DNA from 4 places in the Staphylococcus sp. CoH_129_LAB_1 genome. Region 2 is predicted to be linked to each of the others. Evidence: riboswitches for the same ligand, from Rfam matches in the RefSeq annotation. Region 2 holds a riboswitch; each other region holds the start of a gene.
The links. Region 2 has a riboswitch for thiamine pyrophosphate ahead of AC2FB1_RS09440 (ABC transporter substrate-binding protein). Riboswitches for the same ligand answer to the same signal wherever they lie in the genome.

Region 1 (3,217 bases), on a different contig from region 2:
GATCAATTGATGTGCATAGAGTAACCAGCCTGTCATACCTAGGATAGCAATAAGCATAAGTATAATAAATCTTACTATGGAGTACTGGATACTCAGTTCCCAAGGCATAGAAAAAATCGATACATAAGTTCCAGTTGCAAAAGCAACTGAAATAATCTTTTTAAAATTAAAAATATTTTTCCATGGTTCATTTGCACGTGTGAGTCCTAAAATTAGTTGAATCCAACTGAGAATAAACCATCGATGAATATAACGTTGCTTTGGCGTTTCATCTTCATTTGGCTTTACTGCTTTAGGATGTATAAGAGGATGAATCTTTGGAGCAACTCTTGATGTTGAGTAATACAATTGTTCAATAATAGATGTTAAACTATTTCTTACTTTTCGTCGTAGGTCTATCCAACCTAATGAAGGTAAAGATAGCATCGCTACTTGTTTTTCATTATTGAAATCACTAATGACCACTTTATTTCCAGAAATACTTGGTAAATCTGTGATACATACAACAAAATCCCAATCATGCTTATCTTTCATTTCTGCTGCTTTATCAATACTTTCATGTACATCTTCAGCTGAACCTATCATTAAATCAATATGAATGTCGAAGTTCCAATCTTGTTGGTCATTAATACGTCGATTCAGATGTGCTTTTATATCTGGAATAACAGCTTCTACATGTTTATGAGCGACACCTGGTGAAGGTATCAATCCAATATTATGCATGGTGTTATCCTCCTTTCTGTGAAAAATAAAAAGAAAGGCGTACGTTAAGAGCATGATTCTCCTATAAAAACGTACACCTATATCTTCATTATTATTTTGCGAGTACTAGTGGTAAAAAGATAATGTATGCAATTACAACTAAACCTAAAACCACACCGCCTACAACATAACGATATTTCCATGGTGTAAGATCCACTTTAACTTTATTCGTATTTAAATCAAAATGATCTGATGGGCTTACCTTTTAGTGTAACGTCTATTTTAAGCACGGTATATCTGATTTTCAATCATATAATTGAAAATTATTATAAAAATAAATTATATAAATTTTTATTTTTATATTCAAATAAAAAAGTAATCAATATAATCTTTAATGGGAGCGCTTGACTTCTGATAATAGAAGTCATAAAGTGAAACTATAGTTTAATTATATGCACTAGGGGTGTTTAAAACTGAGATGAGGTATAACCTCAAACCCTTTGAACCTGAACTAGCTTATACTAGCGTAGGAAAGTGTCGTGTAAAATAGGTAATCTGTTGAGATATTTCAAACTATTCTCAATTATGATATATATCTTTTTTAATGCAACTTTCCTAATGTGAAGGTTGCATATTTTTTTGCTGTAAATGAAGTAAATGGAGGCACAATATTTATGACGAGAACAGTATTAGTAACTGGAAGTAGCCGTGGTTTAGGTGCAGTAATTGCAAGAACATTAGCTACACAAGGATTTGAAGTCATCATTAATTATAATCAAAGTCGTGAAACAGCTGAAGCACTTGCAGAGGAGCTTGGTGACAAAGCTATCGCAATTCAAGCAGATGTGACGCAACGTGAAGCGGTTGAGCGCTTAGTGAAAGAAGCAACATCTCATTTCGGTAAAATTGACGTTGTTGTCAATAATGCATTAGTTAATTTCAAATTTGATCCTACTGTCCAAAAAGCATTTAAAGACTTGTCATGGGATGACTACCAACAACAAATTGATGGTACACTGAAAGGCGCTTTTAATGTTACTCAAAGTGTCATTCCTCAATTTATAGAACGTGGCTCAGGTACAATTGTAAGTATTGGTACAAATTTATATCAAAATCCTGTTGTACCATATCATGAATATACCACAGCTAAAGCTGGGTTGATTGGATTCACACGCAATATTGCTGCTGAATTAGGTCAATATGGTATTACAGCTAATGTGGTATCAGGAGGATTACTTAAAACAACTGATGCTAGTGCTGTCACTACGCCGGAAGTCTTTGATTTAATTGCGCAAACGACTCCAATACGTAAAGTCACTACCCCACAAGATGTTGCAAATATGGTTACTTATTTAAGTAGCGAAGCAGCAAATGGTATAACCGGTCAAAATATTACTGTAGATGGTGGTTTAACCATGAATTAATATAGGACTGGTCTTGCTTATCTTAGAATAGAAATAACAAGAACATTGGAGTGAAAAATTAAATTGACTCATCAACATCAACTTCATCTCGGTGTATTAATCTATGGATGTGGTCATCACCAAGCTGCTTGGCAACTTCCCAATTCAAGTATTGAACGTATCGGTGATATTCAATACTATCAAGAATTAGCTCAGTTATCTGAAAAAGGGTTGTTAGACGTAGTTTTTTTTGCAGATAATCAGTCATTTATTCCAAGCTATACTTCGATGCCAAGTTTTTGGTTCGATCCATTGATTAACTTAACTGCTATATCTCAAGTCACACAACATGTTGGATTAGTTCCTACGATTTCAAGTACATTTTCTAATCCATTCACCGCAGCACGTCAGTTACTTAGTTTAGATCATATTAGTGGTGGTCGAGTAGGATGGAATTTAGTCACTTCCATGACAGACATGGAAGCTCAAAATCATAGCATGGAGCATCTGCCTAACCATGATGAACGCTATAAGAAAGCTGAAGAGTTTGCTCAAGTCATGAATGGATTATTTGATTCTTGGCATACGAATGATTTTAAACCTAATAGACATAAAGGTACATTAATTGATGATACACATATTAACGCACTTCAGCACAAAGGAAACTATTTCCAAATTAATGGGCCACTCACAACACCAGGTAGTCCTCAAGGTAGACCAGTGTCTATGCAAGCAGGCGCTTCAGCTCAAGGTATCACTTTAGCAACTAAATATGCAGATGCAGTATATTCTGTTTCTTGGAATATGAAGCAAGCAAAACGTTATCGGGAGCGCTTAGATAATGAAATGGCACAACGTGACCACCAGCGTTATATTAAAGTCTTTCCTGGCTTAGTCACTTATGTAGGTCATACACATGAAGAAGCATTGAAAAAGAAAGCAGAACTTGATCAACGACTTCCTATCAAAGCTGCTTTAAAGCAACTCAGTTTTTTCATTCAACAAGACTGTAGTCAGTGGGAGTTAGATGCTCCTGTGCCTAAACTACCTTCTTTAGAAGAGTTTAACGGTCCCGTTGGTCGATATGAAACCATCTTAGAAATTATTCAAGA
Region 2 (3,217 bases):
GATCATATGCAGCTGTTTCAAAAGCACAACGTGTACGAGTAGAATTTTTTTCAAAAATTAAAGCAATATTTTTTCCTTTTAATCTTTGTTGTTCAATTCCAGCATATTTTGCACGTTTTAAATCTTCAGAGAGATTAAGTAAGAATTCCATTTCTTTTTTTGAAAAATCAAGTAATGTTAAAAAATTTCTATTTCTTAAATTTTGCATCTTGATCCACTCCTTTGTCAGAAATTTAACATTTAAAACCCAATACACATAATGTGTAACTTTTTATTATATTATTACACAAAAAGAAGAACATATAAATTTAAAATGGATAATAAAAAAACTTCTTTGCCATATTTTGACAAAGAAGTAACTCATGTTTATGCTGTTTTAACTTTTCTTTTTTCTTCACGATCTATCATATCTTGTTTTGTAACAATTGGATATTTTTTAAATGCAAGAGAACCAAGGAAGCCTGCTAAACCACCTACAATGGCCATTACAACACCATAGATAATCACTTTCATTGGACTATTAAAACCAAACATCACTAAGAATCCTGCAATTGGTGTCGCTGTACCTGTTGCATCATTGATCATACCAGATAAAGCGATAATTAAACCTGCAGCAGCTCCTCCAAAAAAGTTTGTCACATACACTGGTATCGGATTAGCAGAGACAATATCAGCTTGAGATAACGGTTCAATACTTACTGAAATTGTTGATTTACGATCGCCTAATTTTAAACGATGGAAAAGCGTACCATTCAAAAATGCCGAACTAAATGCAGCCATAGCACCAATTGCCATTGGTACGCCAGTTAAACCAAGTAATGCGGTTAAAGCCATTGAACTTAACGGTGCTGTACCTACAACGGTAATAATGCCTCCAAGAATAATCCCCATTATAATTGGATTTGTGTCCGTACTACTTTTAATAATGTCACCAATTTTTAGTAATGTATTATTCACTACTGGCGTTAAACCCGTCGCAATTAAACGTGCCAGTGGTGCAAGAAGAACGATTGAACCAATAAGATCTACACCATCTGGAACATATTTTTCTGTATATTTCATAAGATAACCTACAATATACCCAGCAAAGAAGCCTGGAAGTAAGTCTAAACCACCACAAGCAGCTCCAATAACTAATGCATACACAGGTGAAACACCAATAGCCAAGGCAGTTAACCCAGCAGCAGCGACACCACCTAGACCTCCCGCAGCGTCACCTAGTTGTTCTAAAAATTTAATACCAAATACTTCTCCACCTACATATTTGTTAAAAGCTTCTACTAAAAATGTCGCAATAGCTGCGTTGGCTAAAGCTCCCATCGCACGCATACCACTAGGTGCTTTATATGTAAATAACGTAAAAATCACTAAGACTAAAACTAAAAACAACGTGCCAATTAGTAAATCCATAATCTACTGTCATCCCCTTATTTTTAATTTAGACGTGAGGTATGGCTTCAAATCAGACAATATCTCACTACTTACTTTCTTCCTTAGTAGACAGTTTACTAAAAAACGAAATATATTTCACGGAATTTTTTAAATTTTTAAATTAAATTGAAAAATTTGTTTATTTTTTACTTAATTACTTCAAAATATATCTATCTTACACATTATGAAATGATTGATAAAATGATATAAATATACAAATGAAATAACCTGATAAAGTAAATGTAAACAAAATATCAGATTTAATTAACCTAGAATATATGTTATGTTAAATGTATATAACAACATATTCACTAGGGGTGCGATTGATTGCTGAGAGAAAGTACTTACTTTCAACCCTTAAACCTGTTGGTTAGTACCATCGTAGGAAAGTGACTTACATATTACTTGACGTCTTTCAGTATTCACTTTTTTGCGTAGAAAATTGAGTTATTGGAGGATTTTTTTATGGAGAAATTAAGAGTTGGTTTAGAATGGTTTTTAAATCCTGATCACATGCCATTAATTTTAGGTATAGAAAAAGGATGGTTTAAGGAACAAAATTTAGAGATTGAGATGATTGAACCTGAAGAACATTTTGATGCTTTAGATGAAATCGAAAAAGGTACAATGGATATCGCAATTACAGAACCTATCCATTTAGTAGAAGATAAAGCATCTAACCAAAATGTTGTAGGCTTTGCAAGATTCTTACATACCAATGGCGGTATAATGTATAAAAAAGATAAAGGTATTAAAACACCAAAAGATTTAATTGGCAAACGTCTCCAGTACCCAGGAGCTCCAGGTCTTGGTGGTATTGCTATTGCAAAAACCATGATTGAAACTGATGGTGCTCAATATACAGATGGTGATATTATACCAGTAAATAATAGTTTTTATCATACTGATGCATTATTAAATGATAAAGCAGATGCCGCAACACTTATCTTTGAAAATTTTGAAATTTTAGAAGCCAAAAGTAAAGGATTAAATGTCGATTATTTCGCATTAAAAGATTACAATGTTCCTGACTTTTGCCAATTAATTTTTATCACTACCCCTGATAAGTTACACTCTGAAGAAGAAAAAATCAAAACATTTATTAAAGTTATACAAAAAGCAATTCAATACATTAAAACTAATCTTGAAGAGGCAATTCATATCTACTCTTCATATACAAATACAGATGTAAGCGATGATTTAAATAAATCTACAATACAAGCAACCGCTAAATGTTTCACTAACGATTTATCAATGAGTTCTGACTTTTACAATGATTTACAATTATGGTTAAAAGAAACAGGTAAAATTAAACAAACAATTGAACCTAAAGAATATTTTACAAATCAATTACTATTTAGTAGATATGCTAACTAATCTCAAGTTTACATTCAGAGTCTCTACAATTTTTAAATTGTAAGAGACTCTTTTACTTCTAAAATATTGCCATACTCTTCAATATCTAAATATATTTCTTCATTTTTAGCATTGCCGCCACCCAATCTTTGCATTGACTGAACTCCTTCATTTTTCCTTAATTGAGAAAGAACATGTTTAGAAACATGAAGCTATAGCACCAGTAGCGCCACCAGATATGCCGTCAATAACAGCATCAGCAGCTGTACCTAAAGCACATTTATCCCAATTTGTTTTGTCGTCTTACCATCTGATAATGTTAAAATTTCATTATCATCTATTTTACAAGTAATATTACTATCGGTAATAGATAAATGTAGAACACTTTTATTTTTTGGATTTAAGTTACTAATACCATCTTGTTTGTCAG
Region 3 (3,217 bases), on a different contig from region 2:
CTTTATAAACGATATATCCTGTATGAATCACAAATGGAATAACAAATATAATTGCCCAAAAGCCATATACTTGAGTCATCAATGTAATTGTAATAAGGAAGTATAAAATGCCAATGACTAAAAAGAAAATTGAGATGTCGTAATCATATTTGGTTGTTCTAAATAATGTAAATCCAATCCATATAACTAGAATACCAAACAGAATAATTATGACTGCGCTTACAACTGGAAAGTTGCCTATGAATCTACTCATCACTCTAATTATTTCACTAAAAAATGCATTAAGAAAGTCCCATATATTATGTATTTTTAAATCAACTTTTCCTTTATCCTTTAATTTATGAATTAAAGACAAATTGATTAAGATAATGAGACCTGTGAAGAGTGAAACGATACCGATTAAGTAACTATAGATAATCTCGGCGTGTTTCTTAAGAAAAGACATACAGTTCACCTCAAAATTAATTATATATGAACTTTCTATTCTTGTCTTTAATAAAAAATAAAATACTTCTCTAGACTGAGATAAGTTTATCTATTTATTGATTGGGTATATTACTATTGTAAAGTAATTTTTGAAAAGGAGTGTTGTCCTATGACACATGAAGATGCAAAAAAAGCAAAAGAATATGAAGAAAAATTAAAAGAACAAAAAGAAGAAAAAACTGACGATATTGAACAAACTAAACAAGACGTTCAAAATACATTAGACTAATTTAATAATTTTCAAATACTTATACTTTTTTAAGAATAGCGTATAAAAAATTATTTTATACGCTATTCTTTATTTTTATGTCAATTTTATACGAGTCATTCAATGTATAGAGCCATTAATTAATAATTATTTTTTTAAATTACTATTACTTAAAAGTACCTTGACATTCACTTTTAAAAGTCATACATTTAAATTAAAGAAAATATAAACGCACTAGGGGTGTACAGTACTGAGATGAGGCTTATCCTCAAACCCTTTGAACCTGATCTAGTTAAATACTAGCGTAGGAAAGTGTTAACTTAAATAAATTATGTTCTTAATAATCAATAGCATTTTTATTTAAATTTACGCACAACTTTTCTACGGAAGGTTGTGCGTTTTTTTAGGAGGAACTGTTTTATGTCTAAAGGTTTAAAGCTTTCAGAAATTTTAGTAACTGTACTGATTGCTGTCATTTTTGCAATTATCTATAACCTATGGTGGTTACCGTATAATTTAGCACAGGTGGCAGGTATTCATTTAGAACAACTTACGTACGGTATTTGGTTTATGGCAGCTATTGTCGCTTACTTAATCATTCCTAAACCAGGTATTGCCTTAATCGCTGAATTTGCCGCTGGCGCCGGAGAAACAATTGTTATGGGTAAATTTGATATTCCAACTATAGTATATGCAATTTTACAAGGTCTTGCATGTGAAGTTGTATTTGCTATTTTTAAATATAAATCACGCTCAATGATGGTAGCAATGTTAGCAGGCTTAGTAACAGCATTAGTATCTTTCCCTGTAGACTATTTTTACGGTTATTTAAATGAAGTTGCAGGATGGAACTTACTTCTATTTATTGTTTTTCGCGCTATTAGTGGTATTGTACTTTCAGGTATACTCTCTTATCTAATTGTAAGAGCATTAGATAAAACTGGCGTTACTAAATTATTCCGTCCTGCCTCTCAAAAAGACTATGACAACCTATAAGGGGAAATGATTGTGTTAAAAGTCAAAAATTTACGCCTTAAATATCCTAATGGCGATCGAAAAATTTTCGATAATTTAAATATAGAAATTAAAGATAAAGAAAAAGTGCTTTTACTAGGTCCTTCTGGATCTGGTAAAAGCACATTGCTTAATGTCCTTAGTGGTATTGTTCCTAACCTCATAGAATTACCTATGAAATATGATGAACTAGATATTGACCCTCATTCTGGGGTCATTTTTCAAGATCCAGATACACAATTTTGTATGCCAAAAGTTTATGAAGAATTAGCTTTTGTCTTAGAAAATCGACAAGTACCAAGAGCAGACATGAATGAACAAATTAAAAAAGCACTTGCGTCAGTAGACTTAGATGTGGATGATTCAACCTTCGTAAATAATTTAAGTGGCGGTATGAAACAAAAACTTGCTATCGTCGAAACTATTTTACAAAAAGCTGATACACTCTTTTTAGATGAGCCTACAGCTATGTTAGATGTCCAAGCAACTGCTGACTTATGGCAACGATTAATTCAATTATGGACTGATCAAACAGTACTAATTGTTGAACATAAAGTAGAACATATTTGGCACCATGTAGATCGAGTCATATTAATGAACTATGATGGGGAAATTATAGCTGATAATACACCTGATTACATACTCAATCATTGTGAATCTTTACTAACCGAATTCGGTGTATGGCATCCACATGCATGGGATTACGCTCCTATCCGAAAAGACTTAACTCCGCAATTATCTAAAACACTTTTTAAATTTCAAAAAGGTCAAATTGTTCGCGGTAAGAATTTGTTATTTAAGATTCCTGAACTAAATATCCATCCTGGAGAATGGATTACAATTACTGGAAAAAATGGAGCTGGTAAAACTACCTTACTCGAATCAATGATGCAATTAGTGAAATATAAAGGTGAAATGTTTTATAATGGGAAATTATTAAAAAAAATCAAAGATGCTGCACGACATATGTATCTTGTATACCAAAACCCTGAACTTCAATTTATTACAAATTCAGTTTATGAAGAGATAAATATCCATTATAATCATCTTGATAAAACAAAGTCGAAAGAAGAAACTGAACATCTTTTAAAACTTTTACATTTAGAAAAAGTTAAACATCAACACCCCTTTGAAATTTCTACAGGCCAAAAACGTCGATTAAGTGTAGCAACTGCCCTAAGTTCAAAAGCCGACATTATATTGTTAGATGAACCCACATTTGGACTTGATAGTCATAATACATTTCAACTTATTAAACTATTTGAACAACGTGTTGAACGAGGTCAAACAATCGTAATGGTGACGCATGACCCTGAAATTATTAATCGTTATCCAACACGTCGACTAGAAGTAGAAAATGGAAAAGTTTCAGATTGGGAAGGTGAACCACATGTTTGAACGTTGGAAAAAGCGTCATACACTTGTTGATGATGTAAATATTATTACAAAGTTAATTCTTGGAGTTTTATTATTTATATTTATCATCTTTGTTCACAACTTTGACTATAT
Region 4 (3,217 bases), on a different contig from region 2:
CTTCAGTATATGGACGTACGCCAGACCACTGTTTAATGACTTTGCCGTGTGCAAGTTCTGGTATACGTTCATTTGCACAGTGGTGTAACCAAGAGATACCATCGTCTGTATTACCAACTGAATAGTTATCAAATTCACTTGTGGCACCAATTAAGAAACGATTTGGATACTTTGGTACGATGTAACAGCCATTGGTCATAAATACGGTTTCTTTTAAATCCAAATGGTCATTTTCAATAAGTAAGACTTCACCTTTTACACCGACGACATCTCTAGGTAGTGAGTATTGAGTTAATAATTTAGATGTCCATGCGCCTGCTGCCACAATGACTTTCTTAGCTTGTAATGTGCCTTGTGACGTTTCAACATCGTAGTACCCATTTTGGCGCTGAACAGATTGTACCTCTGTATTGACATATCGCTTAATTTGACGTTGCTTTAAAGATGTAAATAAAGCTTTAGTATAGTGATTTGCATTAATTTGACCATCATTTGGAATGTAAATAGCCATTTCGCTTGATATCACTGTACCATGCGTTAAACGGGCAAGCTCATTATCAGAAAGGATAATTACGCTAGAATCTAGTGAACTTAAAAATTGATATTGCTTCTCTAAACTTTCAACATCTTCAGGACGATTAGCCACTTTAATTAAGCCAGAATTTTGAAACTGAATATCGATGCCGGTTTCGTCTTCTAAATCTTGGCATAATTGAGGAAAGAGACTTCTTGATTCAAGCGCTAATCTAAATAAATCAGTATCTTCAGTAAATTCATTTTGAGCACCTAACATACCACCTGCTTTATATGACGCGTGTTTACCTGGTACGTCACGATCGATAAGTGCAATGTCAAGGTGAGATTGACTTAATTGGCGTGCAATAGACATGCCAATGACACCAGAACCTATGATTAAAACATCATGCATCTTTCAACCACTCCTTTCTCAACAGTTCAATTTGTTGTAAAGATGCGTTCATAAAGAAAGAAATTGCACAAATTCCTTTAAACCCTTGAGGTAATTGAGGAATCGTTTTTTCAGTGATACCTCCAATGGCATAAATTGGAATAGGAATCTCTAACACACGTTGAATCTCTGCTTTTGATCGAGGCAATTGATTAGGTTTTGAAGACGTCTTAAAAATGTGTCCGAAAAAGACATAATCAAGATCGTGTTCATAAGCTGCTTTAACAGAGTCAAATGAATGTGTAGACATACTGACCTCAATATTTGGATGAATAGATTTATAGTTAAATGCATCGTCATCCATTTCTCGAAAATGAATTCTAGAGAGGTGAAGTTGTTCTAACAAGTGAATATCACTATGAATAATGATTTTTGATTTAGGAAATCCTTGTTCTATAAGTGATTTTAAAAATGAAGATAAGTCACTTGGTGTCATGGGAGTGCGAAACAATAACCCATCTATTCCATCTGAGATATCAAGAAAATGTTGTAAATCATCATTGGTTAACTCTTTATATTTCGTAATCGCTATAAAAATGAACATCACTCCTTATTAAACAAAAAAACGCTATGTCCCTGTCGTAGGGAAATAGCGTTTTGCTTAACTTTACGATATCCTAGTCGCCACTTTCCTACGCCAGTACAAACTGGATCAGGTTCCAGGAATTATAAAGTTCGTTCTTTACTCTCAGCCTTAAACAAAGGCACTTCCAGTGGATTGTTTATTCGGTTGTTTTTAAAATAAACATTAGCATTTTTGCTTCATTTTTATTCTACAACCTTTTCTAATAGAGTTCAATTACAAAAAAGATTAGATTTATAGCAATATACTTTTCATAACACATACCGCTTTTTATATAGCTATTTATAAATTAAATGAAAAATATTAAAAAAAGTAATTGTAAACGTTTACAAAAACTGTTAATATTATAAAAAATATATCAGAAAGCCTATGAGAAGGGGCTCGAAAGGCGGTTAAAAATAAAAGGGAACGACATGATTGGGAGTTTTCATTTTCAACTTGTAAGTAGAATCAACACAACTTTAAAGGGAAGCAGGAAAAATAATTATGGTACAAAGACAAAAGAAAAGTAATGTTCGTTGGTATTTCGCTCTCGCATTTTTTATTATTGGGGTAATTGCATATATGGATAGATCTAATATCTCATTTATCGCACCTCAAATGATGGAAGATCTTCACATGACAAAGCAACAATTTGGTTTATTAGCTTCATTCTTCTCACTAGGTTATGCATTGATGCAAGTACCTTCAGGTATGTTAGCAGAGAAATTTGGTCCACGTAAGATGATTTCAATTGCATTATTATGGTGGAGTGCATTTACAATTTTAACGGGAATGATTAAACATCATGGTCTATTATATTTAGTACGTTTCTTATTTGGTGTCGGAGAAGCGCCAATGTATCCATCTAATGCAGTATTCAATTCAACTTGGTTTGCTAAGGACGAAAAAGGGAGAGCATCGAGTGCGTTGTTAGCAGGATCATATTTCGGTCCAGTATTAGCACCAGTAATTACCATCGCAATTGTTAATGCATTTAACTGGCAAGCAGTATTCTATATTTTCGGTGCAGTTGGTATTGTGATTGCAGCACTTTGGGCAATTATTGCAAAAGATTTACCTGAGCAACATCGCATGGTCAATGATGCAGAAAAACAGTATATCATGCAACATCGTGATTTAGTAGAAACAACTAAATCCGTAGCACCTTGGAATCAATTTTTCAAACGCGTGAGTTTCTACGCAATTGCAGGACAATATTTCGTTGTTCAGTTCGTTATCGCTTTATTCTTAATTTGGTTACCTACTTATTTAACTGAACAATATCATGTACAATTTAAAGATATGACAATTAGCGCTTTACCATGGTTTATTATGTTTATTTTAATTTTATCTGCGGGTGCGATTTCAGATAAAATTTTACGTAGTGGCCAAAGTCGTTTTGTAGCGAGAGGATTAATTGCAATTGTTGGCTTTATCGTATTTGCTATCTCAATTTTCTTTGCAGTTCATACAGAAAGCTTATATGTAACCATTTTCTGGTTATCACTTGGCTTAGGTGGTATGGGTATTTCAATGGGAATGAGTTGGGCAGCAGCAAATGATATTGGACGTAACTTTGCTGGTACAGTATCTGGTTGGATGAACTTATGGGGAAATATTGGTGCGTTAATCAGTCCGTTTTTAGCAGGTGCATTAGTATCATCACTTGGCTGGACAATGACATT

Region 1: another riboswitch for thiamine pyrophosphate. It lies ahead of AC2FB1_RS02695 (3-oxoacyl-ACP reductase); the one in region 2 lies ahead of AC2FB1_RS09440 (ABC transporter substrate-binding protein).
Region 3: another riboswitch for thiamine pyrophosphate. It lies ahead of AC2FB1_RS03360 (ECF transporter S component); the one in region 2 lies ahead of AC2FB1_RS09440 (ABC transporter substrate-binding protein).
Region 4: another riboswitch for thiamine pyrophosphate. It lies ahead of AC2FB1_RS01825 (thiamine phosphate synthase); the one in region 2 lies ahead of AC2FB1_RS09440 (ABC transporter substrate-binding protein).

Annotation. Positions count from the first base shown of each region.
Region 1 is NZ_JBXWKZ010000005.1:12,747-15,963, forward strand. Features, by position in the region: gene AC2FB1_RS02690 (5,10-methylene-tetrahydrofolate dehydrogenase) at 1-723, opposite strand, end outside; TPP riboswitch at 1,152-1,252, shown strand; gene AC2FB1_RS02695 (3-oxoacyl-ACP reductase) at 1,377-2,126, shown strand; gene AC2FB1_RS02700 (LLM class flavin-dependent oxidoreductase) at 2,190-3,217, shown strand, end outside.
Region 2 is NZ_JBXWKZ010000033.1:13,742-16,958, reverse strand. Features, by position in the region: gene argF (ornithine carbamoyltransferase) at 1-208, opposite strand, end outside; gene AC2FB1_RS09450 (PTS sugar transporter subunit IIC) at 367-1,368, opposite strand; partial or broken gene AC2FB1_RS09445 (hypothetical protein) at 1,328-1,411, shown strand; TPP riboswitch at 1,735-1,836, shown strand; gene AC2FB1_RS09440 (ABC transporter substrate-binding protein) at 1,897-2,808, shown strand; gene AC2FB1_RS09435 (hypothetical protein) at 3,057-3,217, opposite strand, start outside.
Region 3 is NZ_JBXWKZ010000006.1:51,859-55,075, forward strand. Features, by position in the region: gene auxA (lipoteichoic acid stability factor AuxA) at 1-445, opposite strand, end outside; gene graF (glycopeptide resistance-associated protein GraF) at 596-715, shown strand; TPP riboswitch at 921-1,022, shown strand; gene AC2FB1_RS03360 (ECF transporter S component) at 1,115-1,690, shown strand; gene AC2FB1_RS03365 (ABC transporter ATP-binding protein) at 1,703-3,106, shown strand; gene AC2FB1_RS03370 (energy-coupling factor transporter transmembrane component T family protein) at 3,099-3,217, shown strand, end outside.
Region 4 is NZ_JBXWKZ010000003.1:45,633-48,849, forward strand. Features, by position in the region: gene thiO (glycine oxidase ThiO) at 1-928, opposite strand, end outside; gene AC2FB1_RS01825 (thiamine phosphate synthase) at 921-1,511, opposite strand; TPP riboswitch at 1,580-1,689, opposite strand; gene AC2FB1_RS01830 (pyruvate MFS transporter) at 2,037-3,217, shown strand, end outside.